2 regions of the Priestia sp. 40 genome follow, and region 1 is predicted to be linked to the other one. Evidence: riboswitches for the same ligand, from Rfam matches in the RefSeq annotation. Region 1 holds a riboswitch; the other holds the start of a gene.

What was found. A riboswitch is a leader RNA that binds a small molecule or an ion and turns the genes downstream of it on or off. The one in region 1 is predicted to bind preQ1.
Region 2: another riboswitch for preQ1. It lies ahead of queC (7-cyano-7-deazaguanine synthase QueC); the one in region 1 lies ahead of ACO1DI_RS17215 (QueT transporter family protein).

Annotation. Positions count from the first base shown of each region.
Region 1 is NZ_JBMPZA010000015.1:450,941-466,344, reverse strand. Features, by position in the region: gene iolC (5-dehydro-2-deoxygluconokinase) at 1-182, shown strand, start outside; gene ACO1DI_RS17255 (CoA-acylating methylmalonate-semialdehyde dehydrogenase) at 256-1,713, shown strand; gene iolD (3D-(3,5/4)-trihydroxycyclohexane-1,2-dione acylhydrolase (decyclizing)) at 1,826-3,760, shown strand; gene iolE (myo-inosose-2 dehydratase) at 3,845-4,741, shown strand; gene ACO1DI_RS17240 (LacI family DNA-binding transcriptional regulator) at 4,801-5,826, shown strand; gene ACO1DI_RS17235 (5-deoxy-glucuronate isomerase) at 5,961-6,749, shown strand; gene ACO1DI_RS17230 (hypothetical protein) at 7,003-7,221, opposite strand; gene ACO1DI_RS17225 (YitT family protein) at 7,571-8,437, opposite strand; gene ACO1DI_RS17220 (Lrp/AsnC family transcriptional regulator) at 8,818-9,228, opposite strand; PreQ1 riboswitch class I at 9,424-9,468, shown strand; gene ACO1DI_RS17215 (QueT transporter family protein) at 9,478-9,966, shown strand; gene ACO1DI_RS17210 (hypothetical protein) at 10,396-10,845, shown strand; gene ACO1DI_RS17205 (hypothetical protein) at 10,917-11,162, shown strand; gene ACO1DI_RS17200 (hypothetical protein) at 11,190-11,537, shown strand; gene ACO1DI_RS17195 (hypothetical protein) at 11,714-11,893, opposite strand; gene rluF (23S rRNA pseudouridine(2604) synthase RluF) at 12,322-13,038, shown strand; gene ACO1DI_RS17185 (TRM11 family SAM-dependent methyltransferase) at 13,075-14,028, opposite strand; gene ACO1DI_RS17180 (hypothetical protein) at 14,290-14,448, shown strand; gene ACO1DI_RS17175 (tautomerase family protein) at 14,616-15,005, shown strand; gene ftsZ (cell division protein FtsZ) at 15,365-15,404, shown strand, end outside.
Region 2 is NZ_JBMPZA010000017.1:271,201-286,604, reverse strand. Features, by position in the region: gene ACO1DI_RS21200 (Ger(x)C family spore germination protein) at 1-1,081, shown strand, start outside; gene ACO1DI_RS21195 (hypothetical protein) at 1,093-1,329, shown strand; gene ACO1DI_RS21190 (GerAB/ArcD/ProY family transporter) at 1,352-2,473, shown strand; PreQ1 riboswitch class I at 2,546-2,589, shown strand; gene queC (7-cyano-7-deazaguanine synthase QueC) at 2,817-3,482, shown strand; gene queD (6-carboxytetrahydropterin synthase QueD) at 3,482-3,922, shown strand; gene queE (7-carboxy-7-deazaguanine synthase QueE) at 3,915-4,646, shown strand; gene queF (preQ(1) synthase) at 4,745-5,242, shown strand; partial or broken gene ACO1DI_RS21165 (NAD-dependent epimerase/dehydratase family protein) at 5,311-6,011, shown strand; gene ACO1DI_RS21160 (hypothetical protein) at 6,045-6,278, opposite strand; gene ACO1DI_RS21155 (YkvS family protein) at 6,595-6,780, opposite strand; gene ACO1DI_RS21150 (patatin-like phospholipase family protein) at 7,088-7,933, shown strand; gene ACO1DI_RS21145 (hypothetical protein) at 7,951-8,145, shown strand; gene ACO1DI_RS21140 (hypothetical protein) at 8,293-8,619, shown strand; gene ACO1DI_RS21135 (cell wall hydrolase) at 8,933-9,646, shown strand; gene ACO1DI_RS21130 (YueI family protein) at 9,670-10,029, opposite strand; gene ACO1DI_RS21125 (hypothetical protein) at 10,705-11,001, shown strand; gene ACO1DI_RS21120 (NCS2 family permease) at 11,232-12,530, shown strand; gene ACO1DI_RS21115 (cbb3-type cytochrome c oxidase subunit I) at 12,705-13,079, shown strand; gene ACO1DI_RS21110 (hypothetical protein) at 13,284-13,547, shown strand; gene ACO1DI_RS21105 (hypothetical protein) at 13,596-13,802, shown strand; gene ACO1DI_RS21100 (Cof-type HAD-IIB family hydrolase) at 13,860-14,657, opposite strand; gene metH (methionine synthase) at 14,982-15,404, opposite strand, start outside.

The DNA of each region.
Region 1 (15,404 bases):
CCTATGCTTCAGCCTTTATTTATGGATTGATGCAAGGACTGGAAATTCCACAGGCAATGCGATTTGGGGGTGCCTCAGCTTCGATTGTAATTTCAAAACACAGCTGTTCAGATGCTATGCCGACAAGCGTTGAGCTCTTCAACTTTATAGAGACAGCAACGGAAGTTTTGCAGGAAGCTTAATAAACAAAGGGAAAATCTTGAGAGATTAAAGGAATAGAAGCTTATTAAAATCAGATAAAGGGAGAGAGATTGTATGACACAAACAGCAGTAAAAACAGTAAAAAACTATATTGGTGGACAATGGATTGAATCAGCTGCATCAAAAACGGAACCTGTGTATAACCCAGCGACAGGTGAATTAATCGCACAGGTGCCTCTTTCTACAAAAGAAGATGTAGATCAAGCGGTGCAAGCAGCAAATGAAGCTTTCAAAGGGTGGGCAAAAACAGCCGTGCCTAAACGTGCACGAATTTTGTTCAAGTATCAGCAGCTATTAGTAGATAACTGGGATGAATTAGCAAAGTTAGTGACGGTTGAAAACGGAAAAAGCTTTAACGAAGCGCGAGGTGAAGTGCAGCGTGGAATTGAATGTGTAGAATTCGCGGCAGGTGCTCCGACGTTAATGATGGGGAAACAGCTTCCTGACATCGCAACAGACATTGAATCTGGCATGTATCGCTATCCAATTGGTGTAATTGGAGGAATTACGCCGTTCAATTTTCCAATGATGGTTCCTTGCTGGATGTTCCCGCTTGCGGTTGCTTGCGGCAATACATTTGTGTTAAAGCCGTCTGAGCGTACACCTCTTTTAGCTGCAAGGTTAGCTGAACTGTTTGAAGAAGCTGGTTTGCCAAAAGGCGTATTAAACATTGTAAACGGCGCGCATGATGTGGTCAACGGTCTTCTTGAACATAAATTAGTGAAAGCTATTTCGTTTGTAGGTTCCCAGCCCGTAGCTGAGTATGTGTACAAAAAAGGCACGGAAAACTTAAAGCGTGTTCAAGCTTTAGCCGGTGCTAAAAACCATTCAATTGTATTAAATGATGCAGATTTAAACGTAGCAACAAAACAAATTATCGGAGCCGCTTTTGGTTCAGCAGGTGAACGTTGTATGGCAGCATCTGTTGTGACTGTACAGGAAGAAATTGCGGATCAGCTAATTGAAAGATTAGTAGAGGAAGCAAATGATATTGTAATTGGCGACGGCTTAGAAGAAAACGTCTTTTTAGGACCAGTTATTCGTGAAAATCATAAAGAGCGTACGCTCAGCTATATTGAATCAGGCGTGCAAGAAGGAGCAGAGCTTATTCGTGACGGTCGCACAGATGCAGCAGTAAATGGCAATGGCTACTTTGTCGGACCAACGATTTTTGATCGTGTGACGCAAGAAATGAAAATTTGGCAAGATGAAATTTTTGCACCTGTGCTGTCTATTATACGCGTGAAAACATTAGGAGAAGCCATTGAAGTAGCCAATAACTCTCGATTTGCGAACGGTGCTTGCATTTATACAGATAGCGGCGCAAGCGTACGTGAATTCCGCGAAAATATTGAATCCGGTATGTTAGGAGTAAATGTAGGGGTACCGGCACCTATGGCATTCTTCCCATTCTCTGGCTGGAAAGATTCTTTTTATGGTGATCTTCATGCAAATGGTACGGACGGCGTGGAGTTTTATACAAGAAAGAAAATGGTAACAACGCGCTGGTAAGTGAGTCATTAAAAATCGCATCTCATTTTAAAAGGAAGTATCAGGAATTAAAGATATTCCTTATGCTTCCTTTTTTTAAATCGCAATCTACTACTAGAAGGGAGAAAGAAGCATGGAAACAGTTAGGATGACGACGGCACAAGCATTAGTGAAGTTTTTAAATCAGCAGTATGTTGAATTTGATGGAAAGCAGCATCAGTTTATTAAAGGGATTTTTACAATTTTCGGGCACGGAAATGTGGTAGGTCTTGGGCAAGCTTTGGAAGAAAACCCAGGAAATCTAGATGTATATCAAGGGCGTAATGAACAAGGAATGGCCAATGCAGCGATGGCTTTTGCGAAACAAAAACATCGGAAGCAGATTATGGCTTGCACATCTTCAGTGGGGCCAGGTTCAGCAAATATGGTTACAACGGCAGCCACTGCTTCAGCTAATAATATTCCAGTTTTGCTGCTTCCTGGTGATGTATTTGCAACTAGACAGCCGGATCCCGTTTTGCAGCAAATTGAACAGTCATATGATTTATCTATTTCTACAAATGATGCCTTTCGACCAGTGAGTAAGTACTGGGATCGCGTAAGCCGCCCTGAACAATTGATGACAGCTATGATTAATGCGATGCGTGTGTTAACGAATCCTGCAGATACAGGAGCTGTAACTATTTGTTTGCCTCAAGATGTGCAGGGAGAAGCATGGGATTTTCCAGCTTATTTCTTCCAAAAGCGCGTTCACCGCATTGAGCGCCGCCTTCCGACTAGGGACAGTCTAGCAGATGCAATTCAATTAATGAAAACAAAGAAAAAGCCAATCATCATTTGTGGAGGAGGCGTTCGGTATTCAGAAGCTGCAAAAGAGTTAAAACAATTTGCTAGTGAGTTCCATATTCCATTTGGAGAAACTCAAGCAGGGAAAAGTGCGGTTGAAAGTGACTATCGCTATAATCTGGGCGGAATAGGTGTAACAGGGAACTCAGCTGCTAATACAATCGCTAAAGAAGCAGATTTAGTAATTGGAGTAGGCACTCGATTTACTGATTTTACAACAGCATCTAAACAGCTTTTTCAACATCCCAACGTGCAATTTCTTACCATTAACACGTCTGAATTTCATGCAAATAAACTTGATGCCGTGAAACTTGTAGCTGATGCAAAAGAAGGGTTGCTTGCTCTTAGGGAAGAGCTAAAATCAATTGGCTATCAGTCTGTTTATACAACAGAAATTACAAGTGCTAAAGACGCATGGGATACAGAATTAGAGCGTCTACATAGCATACGTTTTACTGGTGCAGATTTTGTTCCAGAAATACAAGGTCATTTAGATGAAAGCTTGGCTGAATATGTAGAATCACTTGGTACTCAATTAACGCAAACAGAAGTAATTGGAGAGGTGAATAAGCTCCTTAATGACAACTCCGTCATTGTTGGTGCAGCAGGAAGTCTTCCAGGCGACTTACAGAGAATGTGGAAGTCTAATAAACCTGATACCTACCATATGGAATATGGATATTCATGTATGGGATATGAAGTATCAGGCGCCCTTGGAGTTAAGCTGGCAGAACCAGCTAAAGAAGTGTATGCGATGGTTGGAGATGGAAGCTATCAAATGCTTCATTCAGAGCTTATTACAAGCCTTCAAGAAAGAAAAAAGATAAACATTTTACTGTTTGATAACTCCGGCTTCGGGTGCATTAATAACCTTCAAATGTCAAATGGTATGGGGAGCTTTGGCACAGAGTTTCGTTATCGAAACGGTGAAACAGGAAAGCTAAATGGGAACGTGATGAAAATTGATTTTGCAGCCAGCGCCGCGGGCTACGGTGTGAAAACGTATCGCGTAAGTTCTCTTGAAGAATTAAAAACGGCGATAGAAGATGCACAAAAACAAGAGGTTTCTACGCTAATTGATATTAAAGTGCTGCCAAAAACTATGACAAACGGTTATGAATCATGGTGGCATGTAGGAGTAGCAGAGGTATCTAAAAATCAGCATGTACAGGAAGCTTATAAAGATAAGGTGAAAAACCTTGAAATGGCAAGAGTTTATTAAGAAGCAGAAGAAAATGAGATTGTTGAAGAGAAACATCCGATAAATATAAAACAGGTTTTAATTTCATACAAGGGAGAGGAAGAGATGTTCAAGGAAAACACGGTAAAATTGGGGATTGCTCCAATTGCTTGGACAAATGATGATATGCCTGAACTGGGAGCTGAAAATACATTTGAACAATGTATCAGTGAGATGGCTTTAACCGGTTTTAGAGGAAGCGAGATCGGCAACAAATATCCGCGGAATGTTTCGATCTTAAGGAAGGCATTATCACTTCGGAATTTGGAAATTGCAAGCGCATGGTTTAGTACATTTTTAACGACAAAGCCGCTGGAAGAAACGGTGACGCCATTTATTGAACATCGCGATTTTTTATACGAAATGGGAGCAAAAGTAATTGTTGTATCTGAACAAGGACACAGCATTCAAGGGCTAATGGATGTTCCGTTATTCAAAGAAAAGCCTGTGTTCACGCCAACAGAGTGGAGCAGCCTTATAGAAGGCCTGCACCACCTTGGGAAACTAGCAAGAGAGAAAGATATGCATATTGTCTATCATCACCACATGGGAACAGGCGTACAAACAACAGAAGAAATTGAGCAGTTAATGGAGCTTACCAATCCGGAGCTTGTTTCGCTCCTATTCGATACCGGTCATCTTGTTTTTTCAGGCGAAGAACCTCTTTATATCTTAAAAAAATATCTTCATCGTATTAAGCATGTTCATTTAAAAGATATTCGCCAAGAAGTAGTTGATCGAGTCAAACAACAAGACCTGAGCTTCTTGCAAGCGGTAAAAGAAGGAGCCTTTACTGTTCCAGGCGACGGAGTTATTGAATTTGATGAAGTATTTACTACGCTCGCCGCTTCTGATTATAACGGCTGGTTTGTCGTAGAAGCAGAACAGGATCCAGCGCTTGCTAACCCTTTTGAATATGCGTTAAAAGCAAGAAACTTTATTAAAGAAAAAAGCGGTCTTTAATTTCCATTGTAAAAGGTTTACGCCTTTTATGTGTTTATGAAAGGAAAGGAGGAGATGAAATGAAGCCAACCATCTACAGTGTGGCTGAAGAAGCAGGTGTATCAATTTCCACCGTATCAAAAGTTATCAATCAAACCGGTCATATTAGTGAAAGAACAAGACAAAAAGTAATTGAGGTTATGGGGCAGTTGAATTACCACCCAAGCGTCGTAGCATCTGCTTTAACAGGAAAACCCACTAAAACGATTGGGCTTCTCGTACCCGACATCTCCAATCCTTTTTTTGCCGATTTGGCGAGAAGCATAGAAGACCGAAGCCATGAGCGAGGTTTCCATGTTGTAATGTGTAATACCGATAACAATGCGGAAAAAGAGAAAAAGTATTTATCGCTATTAATTCGTCAGAGAATCGATGGTTTAATTGTAGCATCTGCTTTTCGCAATGCTAATCTTTTAAAAGATATGCTGAAGCAAGATATACCGATTAGCGTTATTGCTTCAGAAATTCCTCACATATCCGTTAATACAGTGACAGTGGATGACTATAAGGGAAGCTATTTGGCGACTGATTATTTGCTATCTTTGCATCATAAAAAAATTGCGATTATTACAGAAAATGCAAAAAGTAATCACGCTCGTTTAGATGCTTTTCGAGACGCTATGCAAGAAAATGGAATCATTGTGCCGCCTCAGCACGTTATTACGACCGAAGCAAGTATTCAAAAAGGATATGAAAGTGCTAAGCAAATTTTTTCAATGAAGGAGAAAGTGACGGCTATTTTTGCTTGTAACGATTTACTGGCTATCGGAGTTATGCAAGCCGCAAAGGAATTCAAAATTGATGTGCCGCAAGACTTATCAGTGATTGGCTTTGATAATACGGTTCTTTCTACTACCATCACGCCCATGTTGACGACGGTAGCACAGCCGACAAAAGAAATGGCTATAAACGTAGTGGATTTGCTGGTTAGAGAAATGGAATATCCAACGATGCATAAAGAACATTTGCTTCTTGAGCCAAAATTGATTGTTCGGAAATCAACGGCTCCGTTACGAAGGGGCGCCACACCAGCTACAAATAATTGAACACAATCAAGAATATTGCCGTTAATAAAAAATCCTCATAGTCACATATTCAAGAGAATTTATAGAGTCTATGAAGAAAAAATGAGTGATTAGTAAATTCTGATTGCGCTACTACATAAAGGAGGAATTTAAGTATGTTAGGTAAATTAGGTGAATTAAATAAAGGATACAACGTACTTACAGAAATGACCGGTCAGCACAAAGATATGCTGATGGATATTGGAATTTATAAAATGTCCCAAGGAAAAGAGGAAACCTTGCTAGACAGCAGCAGTGAAACGGCTATTCTTTTACTAGAAGGAAAGGTAAAGCTAGAATGGGAAGGCCATTCGAAGGAAATTCAGCGTCAATCTCTTTTTGAAGAAGAGCCTTGGTGTTTGCACGTTTCAAAAAATGTGGAGGTTAAAATTACTGGGCTTGCCGATAGTGAAGTACTAGTTCAAAAAACGGACAATGAAAAAGAATTTTCATCAAAATTATATATGCCTGAAGATTGTCAAAACACAGTGGCTGGTGAAGGAGTATGGGAAGGTACTGCTCAGCGTGTCATTCGGACAATATTTGATTACAACAACGCTCCTTATTCTAACCTTGTTATTGGAGAAGTTATTTCTTATCCAGGAAGATGGTCGAGCTATCCGCCTCATCATCATGATCAGCCTGAAGTATATTACTATCGTTTTGACAAGCCGCAAGGATTTGGCTGTGCAATGGTTGGAGAAGATGCATACCGTGTAGTTGATAATAGTTTTATTACAATTCCTGGTGAATTGGATCACCCTCAAGCAACGGCTCCCGGCTATGCGATGTACTTCTGCTGGATGATTCGCCATCTTGACAATAATCCGTGGACAGACCGTATTATGGAAGAAGAGCATAAGTGGTTATTAGAGCCGGATGCAAAAATTTGGCCTGAAAAATAAATAAAGATCTTTATAAGAAATGGTTTTCAAATGTTGAAAAACTCGAATAAAAAATAATTATGCGTAAAATAATAGTTTATTTTTGTAAAATATGTTTTTATATGTTAAAATATAGCTTGTATTAATATTCAGGCGATGATATCGCTCTTTGCTGCAGATTCCTTTTTAGGAGTCTCTTTTTTTGGAAACAGAAGCAAAAGATACAGACAATTCGCATGTAAATTAAAAAGAAAAGGAGATAAGCGTAAGCCGCTTATCTCCTTTTCTTTTTAGCGTTATCTAATGCTAAGTTCTTTTTCACTACTTTTTCTAAAGTAACTTCCACGTGAACATTTTTTTCATCGATATCATTCACAAGCACGACGGTTCCTTTTCGTCCTTTAATCTTTAAATCATCACCCGTAGAAGGAATGTTTTCCCGCAGCTGGCTTAATAGAAGCTTTTTGTTTTCAAAAAAGTGGACAGCCACCATTTTATCTCACCTAATTTCATATGATATGTGTGATACAAAGATGTGTATATGAAATTCTTCCTATATATTATGTCGTCAGGGGTGGTTTTAGAACACATTGAATAGACAATTGTTGCATCGATATATGAAATAAATAGAATGGCATAGTTATAAATCTTCTATCCTTGGACATACTTATACTACTAATCTAAAAAGGGATGTGGATGAAAATGAAGGTGGCTATCGGATTAAGTGTATTTACGGTCGTTACAGGAGCAATTGCGTTAGGGTCGGTTTACTTTTTAGCAGGTATCTTTTCGTTTTTTCTAACGGTTTTTTCATAAAAAAATCCACCAAGAGGTGGATTTTTTTATTTAGCAGCGGCTTTTGTTTCATGAGGCGAATTGCCGATGAATCCAAATTTTCCGCCGACAACTTCTTTTACTTCGTGGATGACAATAAAAGAATTCGGGTCAATTTGCTGGATTTTCTTTTTAATTTTTAATAACTCGTTCTTTTTAATAACAACGTAAATAATACGTTTATCTTTATTGGCGTAGTAGCCATATCCGTAAAAGATGGTGGCTGCATTTCCAAATTCACTGGTAATAACTTGTGCGATGTCTTTGTACTGATCAGACATAATGGTCATTGCTTTTTTGTTGTGGAAACCTTCGATAACGATGTCGACGATTTTGGCACAAAGATAGACGAATATAAAAGTATAGAGTGTATTGTTGACGCCAATGGCAAAAATCGATGCTAAGATAATGACGCTGTCCATGTAGAACATGCTTTTCGAGATATTATAGCCTTTTGTGTAGTTTAATAAATAAGCTAAAAGAGTTGTTCCACCGGTAGATCCATCCGCGATAAAAATAAGAGCCAGTCCTGTTCCCATGAGTAAGGCGCCGAATACAATTCCTAAAATCATGTCGTGAACGTGAAAGGGAATATAACTGACTAAGCCGAGGAAAACGGACGTCATGACAGCTCCTAGAATCGTATAAAGAATGGTTTTTTTAGTTAGAAATTTATAAGCTAAGGCAATGAATACAAGGTTCACAAGAAATGTGCTGATACTTGTAGGTATATGAAACAAATAATATAAAACAAGAGCAATACCAACCGTACTTCCGTCACCTAATTTATTTGGAATGACAAAAAAATCAATCGATGCAGCAACTAAAAGCGCTCCGGCAATAATTAAAATGATGTCTTTATAGATTGTTTTCAATATGCAAACCTCCCTGATCATTAGGATATTTTCATGTGGAATCTTGTTTTTACTAGTGTTTCACAAATGATAAAATAAAAAACGTCTTAGAAATTGTCTAGTTATAAAACTGATCAACTTCTAAGACGAAGAATTACGATACGTGTATATGTCTTGAGTCTGCGTTTCTATGCTTCGATGTCACCGATTATATAAACCTCTGACCGCTATGTCAACGCTATGAGAGATGTTCAACTTTTCAAAAAATAGAAGGCGGTTTCCTACATAAAAAAAGAATCCTTTGCGACGGCGCAAAGGATTTTCAAATTTATTGGAATAGGGGGAATACGTTATTAGAATTGCCATTTTCATAAATTAATATACCTTTATTTTTAAAAAAATTATTGGTTAATGACGATTGAAAGTTTGTAATTGACATGCTGATTTAGCTCTGTCAAAAAATCATTTAATTCTTCATTTGAATGAAATTTGCATTCTAGTAAGTAGCAACCATCACCGCTGATTTTAAAGTTGTTGATAACGTACTCCTGCTGACTTTCTAAAAATGTAAGGTAGGGGTGGTGATGAATGCTCTGCGTATAGATATTTAAAAATGCATGGGTGGTGTAGCCAAGTTTCCGTTCATCAATGTTAATTGTATAGCCTTTGATAATGCCTTCATCTTCTAACTTTAATACTCTAGCAGAAGCGGCTTGTCCGGTTAAATGCACTTTTTCTCCTAATTCTTTCATCTTTATACGTCCATTTTTTGATAGCTCTTCTAGTATGCGTTTATCTGTATTATCTAACATCGCTACAAATCCTTTCGTATTTCAAATCAAAAGGGTTAACTACTTTATGTCACCTATGTATACTGGTACGTCTTCTATTTTATACTAAGGGAAAGTAAGAAAAAAGAGCAGTCAATATGGAAGACATGAAAGCAGCAGTAGTTTGTAAACAGCTCGATTGACGAAAGCTTAAGCTTGCTGTATGATTCTTTGAGTGTTTACGTGGTTCGTAACCATCCCACGTTAAAAAACTAAGGAGAGAATAGTAAGATGAATATAAGAACACTTTGCGTCAACGGTCTTTTAGCTGCTATGTATATTGCTGTCAGCATGCTAATTCAGCCGTTTGGCTTCACCAATATCCAATTTCGTATATCAGAAATGTTCAATCATTTGATTGTATTTAATAAAAAGTACGTGTACGGCATTGTACTAGGGGTATTTCTGACGAATTTGTTTTTTTCACCAATGGTCGCTTATGACCTGGTGTTTGGGGTAGGACAATCCGTACTATCATTACTCATTACCATTGTTTCTATGCGCTACATTAAAAATATGTGGGCTCGTATGCTTGTTAATACACTTGTATTTACATTTACGATGTTTATTATTGCGTTTGAACTTCACCTAGCATTTGATTTACCATTTTTCTTTACATGGTTAACAACAGCTGTTGGTGAGTTTGTGGTTATGCTTGTTGGAGCACCAATTATGGCGGCAATTAATAAACGTGTACAATTTAATAAGCTAGTTGGATAAAAAGATATGGCTGTGATAAATCTCACAGCCACATCTTTTTTTCTTTGTTATTCTATAAGTGTAGTGATAAACCCCTTATTATTGAAGAGCTTTTCACGCATGGACAAATTACCCATATCTAGCATGTAAAAAGAGCAGGTCGCGTTTGCGTTCTGCTCTTTTTGCGTAAGGAAATAGCCGATTAAATTATTTTGAAAGAAGGAGTGACAAATCTCACAGCGCATACTTTTTTCTTTTGTTACGATATACATATGGTTGGCAAACTCCTTATCGAAAAGTTTTTCGCACAACAACACATTACCTATGCGTAGCAATTAAAAAAGCAGACCGATGACGGTTTGCTTTTTTAATTGTGTGTTTTTACCATTAAATTACTATTTTGAGTTATAATTGTAAGGTGATTTTTGTTACGAGAGAGGGGATTATTTTTTGAGCAGAAAGTTAGGACTTCTTGTTTTATTAGCGTTAGCCATCGTGTTTTCCGGATGTTCAAAAGAAGAAGGCAAAGCTCCTTTACAAGAGCTAGAAAAGATCCATATTAACGTCATCAAAGAACAAAAGATGAAGCAAGGGATTTCATATGAAATGGAATTAGTAAACAAGAGCGATTTGACCATCAAACAAAATAATGTCTTTTTATCCTATCCTTTAAAAATGAAAAACGGTTATTCTGACAATGAATTTAAGGTGTTGGCAGAAGGCAATAAGTTAAATATTAAGCCAAAACAAAAGGTAAAGTTAACTGCATTTCTTCCTTATAAAGGAACTAATAAAGAAGCGTTAGCTATTGATGAGCCTGACGTAAAGTGCATAGGATATTGGAATGAACTTGATGACTACCATCAATTTTCTTTTGGAGGATCTTTGAAGCGAGAATAATAGAAAGCTATTTGTTAAATAGTGGAACTTAAAGGGTGTGAAATCGTATATAAACCAAGGGGGAGATTTCATTGAAGAGATACGGACTATTTATCATTAGCTTCATTGTGTTGCTCGGTAGCTTTCAACTGCTATCAGGCATGATTCTTACGTTTTTGTATGTTCCAGAAAGCGCGTATACGTGGAGCTCAAGTGAAGGTTTAGCAAGTAAAGTAATGTTCGGCAGTCATTCACCTAGCTTTGCTTTTGTAATTCCCGTTTTAGCAGCTACAGCCGCTTTTTTTATCTCTAAAAAATGGGTTAGGAAAAGTGTATAAGAAACTGATAGCGGTGGTGAATGAACAGTGAGTGTAGACACGGATAGATTAGTTAGCTTCTTCATTTTATGGGGAACACCGGCTGTTTTTAGTATAATAGAGTATTTTAAACTGAGTAAAACTGAAAAAAAAGAAGCTATACGAGACTTAACATCTTTAAAATCTATTGTAACAATAGGGTTTATATTGATTGGAGGAGTGATGGCGAGTTTAGGTAGAGTATTATCTCTGCTGCCTCTGCACGTTATAGGTATTTTTATTTTAGCTATTGGTGGTATCGTGGGCGCTGTTGAAGCATGGAAAACAGAAAGAAAGAGAAGTATTGTTATCCTTGTTTTCATAGTATCTATGATTGCTCTTACATTTGTAATATAAATTCCAAACGTACCAGGAGCTGCTCAAATCATGAGCAGCTCCTGGTAGTTTCTTATCTATTGTGTTTCAATCTGTTGATCTTTTTTCTTTAACGTAAGAGCGAGCAGGAACGAGACGACAGCGAAAGCGATGGCTACATAATAGACGGTATGAACTCCGCTTGTCATGCTTTTTATTTATAATAGCGTTTTATTCGTTTCATTTGATTGTTGAATAAAGTGCTGAGAAGCCATAGTCATAATACTTGTATACAAAGCAGGACCAATCGCGCCTGAAACTTGGTTAATCGTATTTGAAATAGCTGAACCATGAGCATGAAGCGGTTTTGGCACTTGATTTAAAGCAAGCGTCATCACGGGTCCTATGCTTAAACCTACGCCAATTGTAAAGGCAGCGTATAAAATAGCTGCCGTTTAAATCCAATTTTATCAAACAAACGTCCTCCGGCCATAGCTGTTAAAGCCAGCGTTACTCCTCCTGGAAGCATAAGAAAACCTGATGGTAGCAACTCTATACTGATCAGTCAATCCAGACGTCTAGGTCTTGTATAGGAGTGAAGATTGATGCAGGTTTCACAGGTGTAAGCATTGATTGAAATGTTAAGAATAAGGTTACAAAGTATTTTGGACCTATACTTCTATTACTGTTAAAAAAATATGATTAAGTAATGAAATTAAAAGAAGACGAGAAGCGTATAGCATGTTACGATAGGGACGGTATAGAAATTGGCATATGTCTTTTTCTAATAGAAGAGACAAATTTTAAAATTTTTAAATGTAAGGTTGTGATTCACCTGAGACTGAATAAATTTATTAGCGAATCTGGAAAGGCGTCAAGACGCGGGGCAGATAAGTTAATTAGTGAAGGAAGAGTAACCGTTAATGGAAAGGTTGCAAAAATCGGAGATCAAGTTAAGCCTGGCGATGATATTCGAGTAAGCGGCCAACAGCTTCGGATTGCTCGAAATAATGTATATATTGCGCTTAATAAACCAGTCGGCATTACAAGTACGAGTGAAAAAAAAGTAAAGGGAAACATCATTGATTTAGTCAATCACCCTTTGCGTATTCACCACGTTGGACGACTTGATAAGGATTCAGACGGCTTAATTTTACTTACAAATGACGGCGATATTATTAACGAAATTTTACGTGCAGAAAACAAGCATGAAAAAGAATATATTGTTGCAGTAGATAAGCCGATTACACCAGAGTTTATCAAAAACATGTCTGAGGGAGTAAAAATTTTAGGCACAAAAACGCTTCCTTGTAAAGTGACACAGCTGTCTAAGTATGAGTTTCAAATTATTTTAACACAGGGTTTAAATCGTCAAATTCGCCGTATGTGTGAAGTGCTCGGATATGAGGTATACCGCCTTCAGCGCACGCGTATTATGAATATCCATTTAAACAACTTACCGGTTGGGCAATGGAGAGATTTAACGAAAAAAGAGCGTACGCAGCTATTCAAAGAATTAGACTATGAACCTAAAGAGTGGTAAATCAAAAGACACCAGCCTGTTAGACTGGTGTCTTTTTTATTCGCATACAACTACTTGTCTAGAAAATACGCTTTTACGCGCTACGCAGCGATCTGAAATAGAAAAGCCAGCTTCATGAATCATATGATCAATCGTATCTACTGTAATCACGACTACTTTATCCGCAAAGCGGCGAGCGTGTTTCAAAATAGAAAGCTGATCTTCAGGCGTCGCGTGGGTGTAGAGATTGTAAGGCATGTCGATGATAGCTACGTCATAGTGAGTGGTAACCTCTGAAATCGGTCCGGTTTTGACATCACCGCTTAAGCCGAAATGCGCAATATTTTCACGAGATCCGTCGGTCACAAGTGGATTGATATCGCGTCCTACAATATCAATGCCCATTGACAGGGCTTCTACAAGGACTGTACCGATACCGCAGCATGGATCGATCGCTTTGATTCCTTCAGGGTTTGGAACGGCAATGTTAGCTACAGCTCTTGCAAGGCGGGTACTGAGTGCTGTAGAGTATTCACGCGGTTTCTTCAAATGATGCAGCCATACAGCTTCGCTTTTTTGGTATTTCCCAAAATACCAGCGTCCTTCAAATGGAACAATGCCAAACAAATGGTCAGGGTTATGCAGGTCTGCTTCTGCTACAAAATGCCAACCCACATCACGTTCAATCGCACGCTGACCTTTATAACTTATTTTTTGATCTTTTTCCAAGTCATTAATTTTCATGAAAATGAGTTTAAATGTTTTGTCTCCAAGGTCAATATCTTCTACTTGCTTACAAATATCTGCAAGGTCATCTGATTCATACATAATATCTAATCGCTCTTTGATAAAAGGGCTTCTGCTTGGATCAAGTTTAACGGCACTTTTTATGATAGGTTTCTCAGTTTCAATTTCAAAAAGAGAGCGTCTCTCTAATTGACATAGTGAGAGTTCCTCTTCGCTGCATGCGTATGTGTAGATATACTGAGGCAGCTGCGTATGGTTATTCAATATCGTATCATCCTTTATCGTATCTAATTATCCTTCTTCTCAAACAATAGCGAGAAAAGAAGAGAAAAGCAACGAATTTAAATATATTTGGCCGTGAATACTAAATTGAAGCGCTTCATAGTCCACTTATTTGACAAAACATGCTAAAATAACTGATGGTAACCTGCATATGCTGCTGTTTATACAAAAGAACTGAAATAAGGTTTCTCAAAAAATCATTTACACACTGCTGACATTTTGATGAATAGGAGAGGCTACGTGATGTCTAAAAGTGATCATGAAAAGCAACAGATGAGTCGGGCTGATATGAAAAAACAAGCCAAAACATCCTCGCAAAACCTTGTGATGAACGTACTCATTGCCATTGTATCTGTATGTATTTTAGCTCTTATTATAAATGTTTTTATACTAATGAAATGAGCCGTTATGCTGCTCATTTCTTTTTATTAGGTTCAGCTTTTATTAAAGTGTTTGAGGTCTCTTTCACTAGAGAGCACATTATGAATAGCATATCTTTTTTTTACAAATGATAGTTGTGATATGATGAAGCAATAATACATTAGACAAAAGGCTGGAGGTTACTTAGTATGCCATTACTTAGATTTGATGTAATAGAAGGAAGAGATGAAAAAGAGTTAAAAACACTGCTAGACGCTACGCACCGAGCGATGCTAGAAGCCTTTGGCGTGCCGGAGCGCGATCGTTATCAAATTGTACATCAGCATCCTGCTCATGAAATGATCATTGAAGATACAGGTCTGGGCTTTGAGAGAAGCAAGGATTTGGTTATTATAAGCGTAACGAGCAAACAGCGAACAGAAGAGCAAAAACAAGCTCTTTACAGATTAATTGTAAAAGAGCTGGGAGAAAGCTGCGGTATTCAGCCAAACGACATTATGATTTCAATTGTTGAGAACGGTAATGCTGACTGGAGCTTTGGCATGGGAGAAGCTCAATTCTTAACTGGGAAATTATAAAACGGTTTATTATTTAGAGAAGCCCTTATTTCTAAGGGCTTTTTCTCATTTTGCCTATAAAAATATTATTCTCTTAGTCACATCTTACTCAAAATTAAATACAGACATCTGTCAAATGAATGATACAATAAGCTTATATGCCGTTTTGAGTGGAAAAGCCATAAAAGAGTTCGGCGTACTAATTTTAGAACAACAATAAATTTACATAAAGATGTAAAGATTTAAAGGTTAAAAGAGAAATGTACAAAATCTGTAAAACAAAAGAACAGTTACGCGTTACACATAGGAGTAAAAGGTTCTTCACATGTTTTTTCGGATAAGAAGAGAAAGTAATTTTGATCATTGAGGAGGAACTTAGAATGTTTGGATTTGATGCAGATGTATCGCCACTAGTGCGAA
Region 2 (15,404 bases), on a different contig from region 1:
CATCATTGTTACAGTTCAGCTGATTAACCCTGGTGATATTCAGGCCAAAACCCCTACAAACGGGCCTTCTGTTACGACATTTTCTATTAAGGCTTCGTCTGTAATGGAAGGGTTAAGAAAAATAACGACAAAATCCCCGCGGAAAATTTATCTTTCTCATTTACGAATGCTCGTCATTAGCGAAAGTATGGCGGAAGACGGTATTGCTGAAGTGCTTGATTTCTTTGCTCGGGATCATGAAGTGCGTACCGATTATTTTGTTGTTATTGCTAAAAACACGAAAGCATCGAGCGTGCTGAACGTATTAACAACAATCGAAAAAATACCAGCTAACCATATGTTTGCTTCATTAGACGTGTCACAGCGTATTTGGGCACCTACTAGAGGAGTAAAGTTAAATGAACTGATCAGTAATTTAACCAGCGAAGGAAAGCAGGCGGTGTTATCAGGAGTATTGTTAAAAGGCAATGTGAAAAATGCAGGAGATATGTCTAGCATTTCTCGCACCAATCTTTCCACTCTGCTCAATTTCAAAGGATTGGGTGTCTTTCAAAATGATAAGCTTATCGGCTGGTTCAATGAAGACGAAAGTAAAGGATATAACTATATTACAGGAAATGTAAAAAGTACGTTAATTGTTATTCCATGCGAAAAAAAAGAAAAACAGCATGATATCATCGGAGTAGAAATGCTTCGAACGAATGTGAAGGTAACCGCTTCTATGAAAAATCATAAACCTCATATTCACGTTGATTTAAAAGGAGAAGCGAACGTGGCTGATGTAGAGTGTCAAGTGAATTTACAGGACCCAGCTGTAATCAATATGCTCGAAAGAAAAACAGCAGCCGACGTAAAAGAAAAAATGAATGATGCAGTAGAAAAAGCTCAAAAAAACTATAAAAGCGATATCTTCGGTTTTGGCGAAGCGTTTTACAGACAAGATGTAAAGAGATGGTACAAAATGAAAAGAGACTGGAACAGAATTTACGCAGAGGATTTAACCGTCGATTTAGATGCAAAAGTTCAAATCCGTCGCTTAGGCACGTTAAATAACTCATACATGAAGCAAATGAAGCATTAAGGAGAAAGAAAATGGAGGGATTTATCGCCTTACTCGTACTGCTTGCTTATTTGACTAAAAAAATCATGATCAACTTCCGAAAGGAAAAGTATTACCGTGAAATAGTCGTCTACCTTTGTCTCATAGGTTTGGGTCTATTCTTTTGGGGAGCGATTACACTCCGTAAAGAAGTTCCTACGCCTCTGTACTTTTTAGAGGCACTAATTAAGCCTCTTACTAGAACCGTTCATCATCTGTTATTCACGTGAGCATGTAGGAGAGAAGGGGTGTATGATGCAAATAAAAGAATTTATTACTCCGAAACAACTTCTTTTTCTCATTTATTTTTTTTGTATCGGAAGCGCTATTTTGGCAGTTCCAGCTACGTTATTAGAAACGAATAGACAAAATGCCTGGGTATGTAGCGTACTTGCTATTGGCTTAGCCCTTTTAATTGTTGCGGTGTTGTTATGGCTGATGCACCGTTACCCTCAGCAAACGTTCATTGAAATAGCTAAAAAGGCGCTAGGTCCTTACGCCGGAGCGTGTATTTCTCTTATTTACATTTTTTTTATGTTCATTCAATCTACGTTTTCCCTTCGAGATATCAGTACATTTATGACGACGCAAATTGTCCCTGAAACGCTGCCTACGTGGATTCATGCTCTTGTTCTTTTAGCTGTTATATACGGAGGGTATCTAGGTATTGAAGTGATAGCGAGAACCGCGGAAATCTTTTTACCGTGGATCGTCGTACCTTTTTTATTGTTAATTTCGTTAAATATTCCTCAGATGAAACTGGATCGTCTTTACCCTTTGTTTGAATTCCGCATGGATGATTTAGTGTTAGGGACCACGTATTTCTTAGGAAATCCGTTTATGGAATTGATTTTTGTGCTAATGATTACGCCTCATATAAAAGATGGCAAAAAGGTAAAAAGAATGATTGTAATTGGTACTGTGGCATCGGGTTTGACGATTACGATTGCAGTTGCGGCTTGTATATTAGCTCTTGGCGCGAATATTGCATCAATGCACAGCTACCCAGTTTATTTATTAGGAAAAATGATTTCGTTAGGTGCAACGATTCAGCACGTTGAAGTATTAGTAGCTATTATTTGGATGTTATCTATCTTTTTTAAAGTTGTCATTGTGTTCTATGCTATTCAGTTAAGTATCGTCCAATTATGTAATTTACGGGTGCGCAATTTTTTAAGCTTTCCTTTAGGTCTAATCATTACAGGCGTGGCGTATTACATTATTCCAAATACAGCATACTTCAATTATTTTGAAAAATATTACTGGCCGTTTTATTTACTTGTACTAAGCGTCTGTTTTCCGTTGTTATTTATTGCGCTTTCTTATATAAAGAAAAATAAGGCAGCTAAAGGCGATAGAAGCCAACAAACATAGCATTATTTATACGCATGTGGTATAGTATACGATGACAATTCAAGAAGAAACGCCGTACACGTTTGTATATGTACGGGAGAGGTTCGAAAACTCCCTCTATAAAAAACTAAGATCATCGTTGATGACAAAAGACACGGTTTTAGCGTGTCTTCTTTCACGTGCTTTTCTATTAACACGTCTTTTTGACGTGTTTGGTAAGGACGTGTATCTTAGTTGCTTTTTAGGGAGATTGCTGGAAAAGAGCAGTCTCTTTTTTGTGTTATAAAATTAGTCACAAAGGGAACGAACGGTTCAATAAAGTTTCTTCTTCTTTTGATTTCAATCAAAAAGGAGACGAACAATAATGATGAAAAATGAAAAAGCGATTGTTGTATTTAGCGGAGGTCAAGATAGTACAACATGTCTATTTTGGGCTTTGAAAAACTTTAAAGAAGTAGAAACGGTTACTTTCCAATACGGTCAGCGTCATAGTCAAGAGATAGAGGTAGCAAAAGCTATCGCAGCTGATTTAGGTGTGAAGCATACCGTCCTAGATATGTCACTTTTAAATCAATTAGCACCAAATGCCTTAACGCGAGATGATATTGAGATCGAGCAAAAAGAAGGAGAGTTGCCTACAACGTTTGTGGATGGCCGCAATCTGTTATTTTTATCATTTGCAGCCGTACTGGCTAAAAACAGCGGAGGCCGTCATATCGTAACAGGCGTTTGTGAAACTGATTTTTCGGGATATCCAGACTGTCGAGATGTATTTGTGAAATCGTTAAACGTCACGCTTAATTTATCAATGGACTTCGATTTTGTGATTCACACGCCGCTTATGTGGATTGATAAAGCAGAAACGTGGGCGTTAGCGGATGAGCTAGGAGCGCTTGAATATGTGCGTAAAAAAACATTAACGTGCTACAACGGTATTGTTGCTGACGGATGCGGTGAATGTCCCGCATGTCAATTACGAAAGCGTGGGTTAGATCAATATCTGCAAACAAAAGAAGGAGGAGAGAAATAATGCTGCAACAAATGTATCCTCAAGTACTCCATGACTATGAATATGAACTGAACAAAGATATGCAGTTTGCTGCGGCACATTTTGTTCCTCACACAGAAGCAGGAAAATGCCGTCAAGTTCATGGACATACGTACTTTGTAAATCTAACTGTTGCCGGAGATACATTAGACGAAGCGGGCTTTTTAGTAAACTTTGCGCTATTGAAAAAAATTGTTTCTGGTCAATTTGATCATACATTATTGAACGATCATTCTATCTTTAACGAAGAAAATCCAAATGATTTTCCTACAACTGAAGTTGTTGCTCGTAAAATTTATGAGTTGGTTCAAGAATATCTAGACACACTACCAAATAAGCCTTCTTGCGTACAAGTATTCGTGCGGGAAACACCGACAAGTTACGTAGTTTACCGCCCAAAGAAGGTGAAAAAACGTGGCTAATACAATTCCAGTACTTGAAATATTCGGACCAACGATTCAAGGAGAAGGGATGGTTGTAGGGCGTAAGACGATGTTTGTTCGTACCGCAGGCTGTGATTATTCCTGCAGCTGGTGTGATTCAGCTTTTACATGGGATGGATCAGCTAAAAACGATATTCGTCAGCTAACAGCAGAACAAATTTGGACGGAGCTAAAAGAAATTGGAGGAGAGTGCTTTGATCACGTCACCATTTCTGGAGGAAACCCTGCGCTTATCAAGGCGATTGGTTCACTTGTAGAGCTTTTGCACAGTCATGGGGTAAAAGCAGCTCTTGAAACACAGGGAAGCCGTTATCAGGATTGGTTCCTAAAGATCGATGATTTAACGATTTCTCCTAAGCCTCCAAGTTCATTGATGAAAACAGATTTCTCCGTATTAGACGATATTATAGAGACATTAATAAAGGAAAAACGCATGGCGCATATAAGCATAAAAGTCGTTGTATTTAATGATGAGGACTTTGAGTATGCAGCGTCTGTTCATGAACGTTATCCTAAGGTTCCATTTTTTGTTCAAGTAGGAAACGAGGACTTAACGACAATCGATAATGCGTCGTTAACACAAGAATTGCTTAAAAAATATGAGTGGTTAATCGATAAGGCAGTGGCAGCTAAAAACATGAACGATGTAAGAGTTCTGCCGCAGGTTCACGCCCTTGTTTGGGGAAATAAACGAGGCGTGTAAGCGCATAGCAAAAAATTTACAAAGAAAAATAAAAACAGATATATACAAAATAAAAAAACGCTGTTAGAATGACAATCGTAGAAAGAGAGGAAATGCAAATGAGCGGTCGAAAAGATGAAGAATTAGAAGGTGTATCACTCCTTGGAAATCAAGGAACAAACTATTTGTTTGAATATTCACCAGAGATTCTAGAAGCATTTGATAACAAACATCCAAATCGTGATTATTTTGTGAAATTCAACTGTCCGGAATTTACGAGCTTATGTCCAAAAACAGGTCAGCCGGATTTCGCAACCATTTATATTAGTTACATTCCAGATGAAAAAATGGTGGAAAGCAAGTCGTTAAAGCTTTATTTGTTCAGCTTCCGTAACCATGGAGATTTCCATGAAGACTGTATGAACATTATTATGAATGACTTAATTAAACTGATGAATCCAAGATATATTGAAGTATGGGGAAAATTCACACCACGGGGCGGGATTTCAATTGATCCATATACAAACTATGGCCGTCCCGGTACGAAGTATGAAGAAATGGCTAATTACCGCCTAATGAATCATGATTTATACCCAGAAACAATTGATAATCGTTAATTCGAACAAACAGGTTGTGTATGCAACCTGTTTTCCATTGCAAAAACAACAGGTGAGAAGGTGAAAGAATGTCACAGAGATCAGCATTAGTATTAGGTGCAAGCGGACTTGTTGGTCAAGAACTTTTAAAAATGTTATTAAGCAACAGCTTATATAACCATGTGACAGTGTTTGTTCGAAAAAGCTACCAATCGAACACACAAAGCTACGTCAGCTTGAAATTGATTTTTCAGAGCTTGATAAGCACGAAGAATGCTTTGCAGTTGATGATGTATATTGCTGTTTAGGCACGACAATGAAAAAAGCAAAAACAAAAGCGAAATTCATTAAAGTGGACTACGAATTTCCTTTAAAAGCGGCTAAATGTGCAGAAAAATATCGCTGCAAAAACTTTTTAACGATTACAGCAATTGGTGCTGATCTTCGTTCGCCATTCTTTTACAGTAAAGTAAAGGGGCAAGTAGAAGAAGATATCGCAAGCTTGTATATCCGTTCTACTCACTTTTTCCGCCCATCGTTATTATTAGGCAAGCGCCAAGAGTTTCGCCTATTTGAAAAAATTGGGGGATACACGTTGAAGTCGTGTTCATTTTGCCTTGTAGGAAAGTGGAGAAAGTATCGTCCAATTAAAGCGTATAACGTAGCCAAATCGATGATGAAAGCTGCTCTTGAAGATAAATGTGGCGTTCATGTACATGAAAGCCAAGACATTTATACAGGTGAATGCTATTATTCGTTTACCAACGGCAAGCGAGTATTATCAAAATAAAGAAAAGCCTCTTCATAAGAAGGGGCTTTTTTTCTATCTACCGTCACCATCCGCATCTCCATCTCCACCGCTCTCTCCATCGCCATCATGATTGTGGCTAGAAGCAGATTCACTCCAGCTTGTGTAAGAGTTAGAATCTTCTTCGGCATAATTCATGGGTTCAACGGATGTTTTTTTATTTGAAGTTTGTTTGCGTTTAAAAACGAACTGCACGATGAAAAAAAGAATGACGATAAGAGCAACGATAAACAATACAGTATCAAACATACTAGTAATTCCTTTCGGTAAGAAGATAGTAGTAACTTGTTCTTATTGTCACACGAAAATAAGCCCCTTTCAAGAAAAAATGGGGCCTGTTTTTGTTTCTTTAAGGAAACTTTTTTTGTCTCAGCCATATATTATTGTATAAAGAAACATTTTAGAAAAGAGGGAGTACAGTGAAAAAAAGTTCAAAGGATGTTAAGGTGCAACAGTATATTTACCTCATGTATAAACTGGGGATTATTACAGAAGAACAAAAGAATCAATTCTTTCAAAACCAATAAAAAAGCAACCGCTTTTGCTTTCCGGCTGCTTTTTTCCTTTACATAGCTGGATTAATAATGGTGTAGTTTTTGTGGTTGACAACAGTTCGCTGTTCTAAGTCTAAATCGCGGTAGTTCGTCATGTAAGTCAAATCCACAATCACGGAGTTTTCATTTACTTTTTCGACAATGCCCTGTAGGCCATTTTTAAATTCTATCAAGTTTCCTACCTCTGCTATTTTCATGATTCATCGCTCCTTTGTTTTAAATTAGTTCATTATTAATTTTTGCAATAATTTTAATTTTAAAAATAGTAAAACTAGTTAGCGTTTTCTTTTTTACAATTTTGCCTTAAAACTGGGAATTAGTAAAGGGTTTTTTGAAAAAATATAAAATAAAATTGAAAAAATAAGTAAAATGTGCTGAGAAATAAAAGGAATTGGTAGCTTTAACGAAAGAGAGAAGCAGGACAGTTCCATCTTTGTTCATCTTTCGTTATAATAAACGAGGTATAATCTTGTCATAAATTATAAGAATTAGAAGGTGTAGAAATTGAAAGATACTGGACTTGTGCTCGAAGGAGGCGGTATGAGAGGCCTTTATACAACTGGAGTTTTAGATTACTTTATGGAAAGAAATCTGTACCTTCCGTATGTAATTGGCGTTTCAGCCGGCGCTTGTCATGCCACTTCTTATTTATCTAGACAAATAGGAAGAAGCCGCAAAGCTAATTTAGATTTTTTAGAGGATCCTCGCTACTTGTCGTGGAAAAATTATTTTAAAACAAAAGAGATATTTGGAATGGATTTCGTTTTTGATGAAATTCCTAATCAGCTTCTTCCATTTGACTTTGAGGCATTTGCTGAGCGTACAGAGAAGCTTGTAGTAGGAGCAACGGACTGCGTGACGGGAGAACCCGTTTATTTTGATGAGTATGACCGGGACATTTTGACAGCGGTTCGCGCTTCTAGTTCCCTTCCATTTTTAGCACCTGTCGTTACATATAAAGGAAAAGAGCTGTTAGACGGAGGAATCAGTGATCCGATTCCAATCAAAAAAGCAGTGCAGGATGGATATCGAAAAAATATTGTTGTGCTAACGCGAAACGAAGGATATCGAAAAAAGAAATCAAATATGCTTTGGTTATTGAAACGCAAATATCGTCATTATGATGGGTTGACTCGTGCGCTTGAGAACCGCTATAAATTGTATAATGAAACATTGTCATATATTGAAGAACAGGAAAGACAGGGGAATATCTTTGTGATTCGTCCGCAAACCCCTCTTGTAGTAGGGCGAATTGAGAAGAATCGTGAGCGTCTCGACGCACTTTACAACCAAGGATATAAAGAAGCTGAAGCTCAATTTGCATCTCTGCAAAATTGGCTAAACAGTTAAAAGCGAGGTGAAACTGAATGGATGAACAAACAGCAATAAACATGTTGAATGAGTTAAGTGAAGGAAAAGTAACCGAAATTAAAGTTAAAAAAGAAGACTTTCTTGCTTTTCGCCCTTTTTTAGTAAATCGCCCTGATTTCAAACATTTTCGTGGAATAGCCGGACGCGGTGGAGATTTCACCTATACGTATCTAGAAATTCCTAGGAGCTAAACGAAATGATAGCATTATTTGATTATGCCTTATATAATGGATGTATGAGCCTGTACAGTAGAGAATATACTGTTACAAGTGCTTGTGCGTTTATTTAGTAGCGTACCGTAAGAGCGAATAAACGTGTTTAGTTATAGGAGGGATATTATGGATGAGTTTCGAAAAAGTACAGCACCTTTTTATTTTGCAGATCATATATGGAAAGATAAAAATGGAATGACGACTTATGGGATGCTGTTAACGAACCGGCCCGAAGATGACGGGGACTATGACCTCCATTCGTTATTAGAAGAAGCATATGTAGATCATAAAAAAATTCTAATTACTACTGTTTACGACAACAGTGAACAGCAGTTGACCGGATACGTGATACATTTAGCAGATGATCAAGACGTCTTTACGTTTATGGATGATACGGGTGCTAAGCTAGTGATTGATTTCTATGACGTTGTAGAAATTGAGATTGAAGATTAAAAAGAGCTGAATGTTGATTACAACATTCAGCTCTTTTCATGTAAAAGCAGATGAATTTAGATGTTTATTATGAGAAGCAAAGGGGAAATACAGTTGGAGAAATTTCTGATTAAACTGAAATAAAGCGGGAAAATATACCTGTATTTTAGAAAAATTACCGTGATTATGACAAAAAATAAGGTACAATGTCATATTTGTGTTCCGAACGTAATTTTGTTCATTAAACTTAAAGAAATGTAATTGAATCGTTCGGTGAAACCCCTATATAGCTATGATAGAGTAATACCATACGAAATTTCAGGAGGTATTACCTATGAAACATAGTTATATGAAATCAATGGTAGTAGCATGTTTAGCTACTCTTTCATTTATAGGTTTTAATGCAACAGCTACGGCTGCAACTAATTATAAAGTAGTCAAAGGCGATAGTCTTTGGAAGTTAGGTAAAAGATATAGTGTAACAATTGACGATATTAAAAAATTAAACAATCGTCAAGGAGATATGATTTATATTGGTGAGACATTAGCTATTCCGAGTAAGACAAAAGTGCTGGCTGCTGAAACAACGGAACCTTCAACGGCAGCACCGGCTCATACGGCTAAGCCAGAACCAAAACCAGAAGCCCAACCTGCAGAGCAGGAAACACCTGCAGTTTCGATCTCTGCAAGTGAAAAAGATTTATTAGCTCGCTTAGTAGAAGCTGAAGCAAAAGGCGAATCGTATGAAGGAAAAGTAGGGGTAGCAACAGTGGTGTTAAACCGTGTAGATTCTCCGAAGTTTCCAGATACGGTAACAGGAGTTATTAAACAAGTTGTCGGAAAAGCATACGCTTTTTCACCGGTCCAAAACGGATCAATTAACAAACCTGCTTCAGAAGATTCGAAAAAAGCAGTAGAGCAAGCATTGACTAGAAAAGATCGTTTAGATGATTCCATTTACTTTTATAATCCAAAAACAGCTACCGATAACTGGATTCGTTCACGTGCTGTAATTAAAACAATTGATCATCATGTATTTGCTAAATAAAAAAGAGCCGGCTGGGCTCTTTTTTAGTCTAAAAAGATATCTCGTTCCAAACTGCCTTCAGAACCCGTTAAAACTAGACCAATATCGGTATCAGCTTCTAAGTTCTGAACGATTGTAAAAGGCACTTTATGTTGGTTAGCCGCTTGAATATAGGGGGAGAGGTATGAATAAGACAAGGAGCCATTTAAAAACAAATGACCGTCTTTCACTTTTTTTAAAAGAGGCTTTATTTTTGCTGCATCCTTTTTCATGACTTGCCCCTTTTTTAGCGCAATTTCAATATTCTCACGTAGAGCAGTTAAGAAATATCTTCTTTCGTCTCTTTTTGTTTCCTTTGCTCCGTACCTTCCTCGTTCTAAGTATTCTTCTAGTTGATCAGACATTGCGTCACTTCCTTTCGTTATAAACTATAAACGATTATGGCTATAAGTAAAAGGGAGAGGAAAAAAGGAAAATCACTGTGCTATATCGCCTGTTTTTTTGCTGAGTACAAAGAAAAACAAAAAATGTGTTGAAATTTAGCCTAAAATATTGTTTAATGTAAATAGATAGAAAATCATATCGGTTTTTTATTAAAGGTTTGTAAGCGATTACAGATATACATACATAGCAGCGTTTGGGGAGACGCTCCTATGATTTTATGTTCAAAGCGCATTGTATAAAAAGGGGATTATATAGCTTTAGGGCATATACGGTCAAGCAAAGGGTCAGATAAATTAATAAAAAATCGCTATGTATTTTCATAAAAAGAACGGTCAACATTTTTGTTGAGCGTTCTTTTTATGCTTTCATATTATGTTTATTTCTCATTGCAGCAGCTGCTGAAAATTATAAAGGTGCATTCCTCGTTTCATCTCTCTTATTTTATATAAGCTACATGTAGTATGTTTCAAATCCTTAAAAAATATATGTTTGTACGCTTGTTTAATCCTAATGAGGTGGTAGAAAAGGAATATTTTTTAAGAAATCACAAAAAAAGAGGCGATTGCCTATGCAAGAAGTAGGTGAATAACATATGTAATAAAGAGAATGAAATATAATTTGAGGAGGCATGTATCATGCAAGAATTTGATATTAATGACATAAGAAGACCATTCGGTGGTTTTGGAGGATTTGGAGGCTTTGGTCGTCCAGGATTCGGTTTCGGTCGCCCAGGTTTTGGTTTCGGTCGTCCTGGTTTTGGCTTCGGCCGTCCGGGGTTCGGCTTTGGCTTTGGTCGCCCTTGGGGTTGGGGCTTTGGAGCTCCATTTCTTGGAGGATTAGTTCTTGGAAGTGCACTAGGAGGTCCAGGTTATTACGGTTATCCAGCCCCATATTATCCGCCGTACCCACCATATTATCCTTATTATTATTAAAACAGTGAGCGCTGATAAAGCGCTCTTTTATTATGTCCAATCCAAGGTATATATAGAATGAATGCAAGACGTTACGTTTAGAAAATGATAACAGTTTTAAATAAGGAATGAACGCTTAAGCTAAAGGAGACAAGTTTTCCTTGCAACAATTGTTGATTTTGCTATAATAACTTCGGTGGCATTTTTGGTCACTGGGTGGGCGAGGGATAGATGAAAAGAAGGAAATTAGATTGAACGCATTATTTGAAAAGTTGTTTCGTTTAAACGACCACCAAACAACTGTTGGAAAAGAAAGCTTAGCTGGGGTCATTTCATTTCTTTCCATCGTGTATATTATTGCTGTTAACTCCACCATTTTGTCTGATGCCGGTATTCCGCTTGAAGCAGGAATATTCGCAACAGTAGCTTCGGCTTTTGTAGGCTGTGTTATTATGGCTTTTTGGGCAAATGCGCCTCTTATTCTGGTGCCAGGTATGGGAATTAATGCGTTGTTTACGTATACGATGGTTCAATCAATGGGGTTATCTTGGCAAGAAGGGTTATTAGCAGTAGTGATATCCGGCTTTCTTTTTATAGCATTAGCTTTTTCACGACTGTCTGCCAAAATTGTCTCTTCGATTCCGCATTCGCTAAAAGAAGCGATAACAGTCGGTGTTGGCTTATTTTTAACATTTATCGGTTTGCAAAAAGGGAAGCTTGTAGTTCCAAGCGAGAACACTTTTGTAGCACTTGGAGACTTGTCAGATCCGTTTGTAATCAGTACGCTGTTGACGTTAATTATCACAATCGTACTGTTTATCCGAAATGTGAAAGGTAACTTTTTGTTAAGCATGATTGCTGGATCAGTCCTTGCCTTCTTGCTTGGTGTAAGAAGCAGTGCAGAAAAAGGACAGTCCGCTGGGAGCGTCAATGACTTCTTTAGCAGCTTTGGCACCTTGTCTTTTGGAGCCATTGGAGACGTTGCGTTTTGGGCAGCTGTCTTTTCATTAACAATGGTATTGATTTTTGAAAATATCGGTTTGTTGCATGGTCAGCTAGGTATGATGAATCAAGATAGCAAATTTCCGCGGGCCTTTCAAGCAACAGCTGCCTCAGCTTTGCTAAGCGGCGTGTTTGGAACAAGTCCAACGGTGTCTTCTGTAGAAGGAGCATCTGGTATTGCAGCCGGAGGGCGAACGGGTTTAACATCGCTGATTACAGGAGTTTTATTTTTAAGTTCACTTCTGTTTATTCCATTTATCAAGCTGGTTCCAGATAGTGCTATTGCACCTATTCTTATTGTTATTGGAGCATTGATGATTCAAAATATCAAAAACATCAATTTACAGGACTTAACAGAAGGTTTCCCTGCATTTTTAATTATTGCGCTTATTCCTCTTACGTACAGCATTGCTGATGGAATTGCATTTGGGTTCATTGCGTATCCACTGCTTAAATTATTCCTTGGTAAAATGCGTGAAGTATCGATGTTTATGTATGTAAGCGCGCTGTTGTTTTTCTTGAATTTTGTGCTGCATTATATTGCTTAAAATAGACAGCTGAGTACTTTTGCTCAGCTGTTTTTTGTGTTTGCGGTAAAGAATCCTCTTTTTAGATATCACACTCCGTATTTCGTGTCCTTTGGCGAATCTGCCGCTTCTAAAATGACGTTTCCTGCGTAAAGTAGTACAGAAGTCGGAGGGGGATATAAGGGGGAGAAAATGATGGGAATTAAATTAATTAAAATATCAGCCGTTTATTTTGGAATTGGCATCATATTAGGGTATTATATGTCAATTGTTCACAGCTACGCTTTGACACCAGTTCACGTGCACATCAATTTATTAGGATGGACGTCGCTTACGTTAGCGGGAATTATTTATTATTTGTTTCCTGCGTTTAGCGAAAGTAAATTAGCCAAACTGCACGTATGGTTGCATAATATAGGATTACCGGTCATGATGATTGGTTTATTTTTCATGATCGTACTAGAAAACCAAGCTTTTACACCCGTAGTGGCAGCAGGAGCAACACTTACTGCTATTGGCGTTTTAATTTTCGTATATCACATCCTTAAAAATTTGAAATCTGAACGATAAACGAAGAAGGTCGTTGAAGGTGGCTGCTAATTTCAAAAGGAAAAAGAACCAGCTATAGCGAATATACATGTAAACAAGGTGAAAGTGTGATTTACATAAAGGTGTGCTAGGCATCTTTATAAGGAGGGGTAAGCTGCAGGGATTTCTAGCTCTTATAAAAGCCAATAAAAGGGCTGATTATAAGTTTCTTGCAGCGGAGATACTATGGGAGAACATCAACAATTAGTGCGTGTTAGGGAGCTAGCAAATGAAATTATTCGACTTCGTCTTCAAGACCGTACAACTTATGACGAATTAGAGTTGCAAAATAATGTAGAGTTGTTGTCTCGTTCTGTGGTTGACTTAGTAAACATTATGTTAGCCGAAGATGTGGATTCGTCTACATCTTTAAAAGCTACAGCTTCTAAAATGAAAATGGTGTATAATAACATGCATCAAGCTGAGAAAAAAAATTATTTGCATTTCTAATTGCTAGGCTCCTTTTCGCCACAAACGAAATGGAGGTGTACGAGGCAGATGCTATCGTCACTAACGACTTCTGAAGCTATTGTAGCATCCGTTCTTGCACTGGTTGTCATTGCCGTTTCCATTATCTTTTTTGCCACTCTTATTATGGTTGTTGTTCGACGAGAAAGAATCAGCAGCTTGGTTAATCACGGAGAGCATGCAGATGGGAAGCAAAAAAGCTTAGGTGATTTTTTTCGTTCTTTACGAAAAAAATAACTACCATTTTCTTATTAAATAGATAAAAGCGGTCAATTTAAACGTTGACCGCTTTTTTTAGATTGTTTGCTTATTTTTTTCTAATACAATACGCGCTGCTTCACTAACAGATGACACAACGGCAGAGGCGTGGCGCTGAACAGCTTCAGGAGCTGTAGCCATAGCGAAACTGTTCGGCGTTAATTGAAACATAGGAATATCATTAAATGAATCCCCCACACATGCAATTTCCTCTGGTTTTAGCTGAAGATGATTTAATAAAATTTCAATGGCATTTCCTTTGCTGATGTGTTTAGGCATAATATCCAAACACTGCTTGGCAGAAATATATGTATCAATATAATCACCAAACTCTTCGTTCACTTCTTTTTGCAGAGCTACCATTTCATCATGATCTCCAAGAACCGTGATTTTAGATGGAGAAAGAGCGTGACCAAATGAATCCGTTATTTCAATTTGTTCTTCGATAGGGAAAAACATGTGAGTTTCAATTGCTTCAATAATTTCATTTCGCTGCTCCACATAATTCGTGTCGTTTGAACAGACAAGCGTAATACGGTTAGGATCTATCGTTTTTTTATAAAGTTGAACCGCTAAATCATCTTCAAATACCTTTCCATGAAGTTCTTGATTTTCTTTGGTCCACACAAATCCTCCGTTTTGGCTAATGCGATGAAATGTATTATTAATATCAGTAGAAATCTTTAAAATTTCCGTATCCATTCGTCCAGAAGCAAGACAAACCTCTACTCCCTGGCGCTGAAGTTCACTAAGTGCGTCTGCATTATGCTGTTCTACGTATTTTTCTTCGTGTAAAAGAGTGCCATCTAAGTCGCTTACAAATAATTTAATCATTGCTTGAAAATTCCTTTCTCTGAAAAATTTGCTGTGATAAGAGTGTTGCAAATTTATTACATTCTTTATTCTATCAGTGTTTCCCAAGAAACTCATAAAAAAAGCTCAAACCGGCGGTGAATTCAAAGAGATGAAGACATAACTACATTACTTTTTTTCGCAGGAGTCTTCGCCCTGTCCTCCAATCAACAGCTAGAAACAGCTACATGAAATCTAGTTCACCATTACAATGAAAAAATCCGAACGGAGTTGATTCTCAATTAAGAATCTGGATTTACCGTTCGGATCTTTCTTCAACTAAAATACATTTGTCGCAGCCATGTTTTACAATACGTTAAAATATTTCGCTTCAGGATGTGCAAAAACAAGAGCTGTAACAGAAGCTTCTGGTTCCATCATGAAACCGTCTGTTAACTGAATGCCGATGTCTTCAGGTTTAATTAATTTAAACAGTTTTGCTTGGTCTTCAAGGTCTGGACATGCAGGATATCCGAATGAAAAACGCTGACCTTGGTATTTGGCTGAAAAACGCTCCGCCATTGTAAAGTCTGGCGAATCGGGGAATCCCCATCGGTCACGAATTTGCTGATGAACACGTTCTGCTAATCCTTCAGCTAGTTCAAGCGCAAGAGCTTGGAACACGTGACTCTTTAAAAACTCGCCGTTTTCTTTGAATTTCGCCGCGCGTTCGCGAATGCCTGTTCCTGCTGTTACAGAGAAGAAACATACATAGTCCATCTCTTTTTC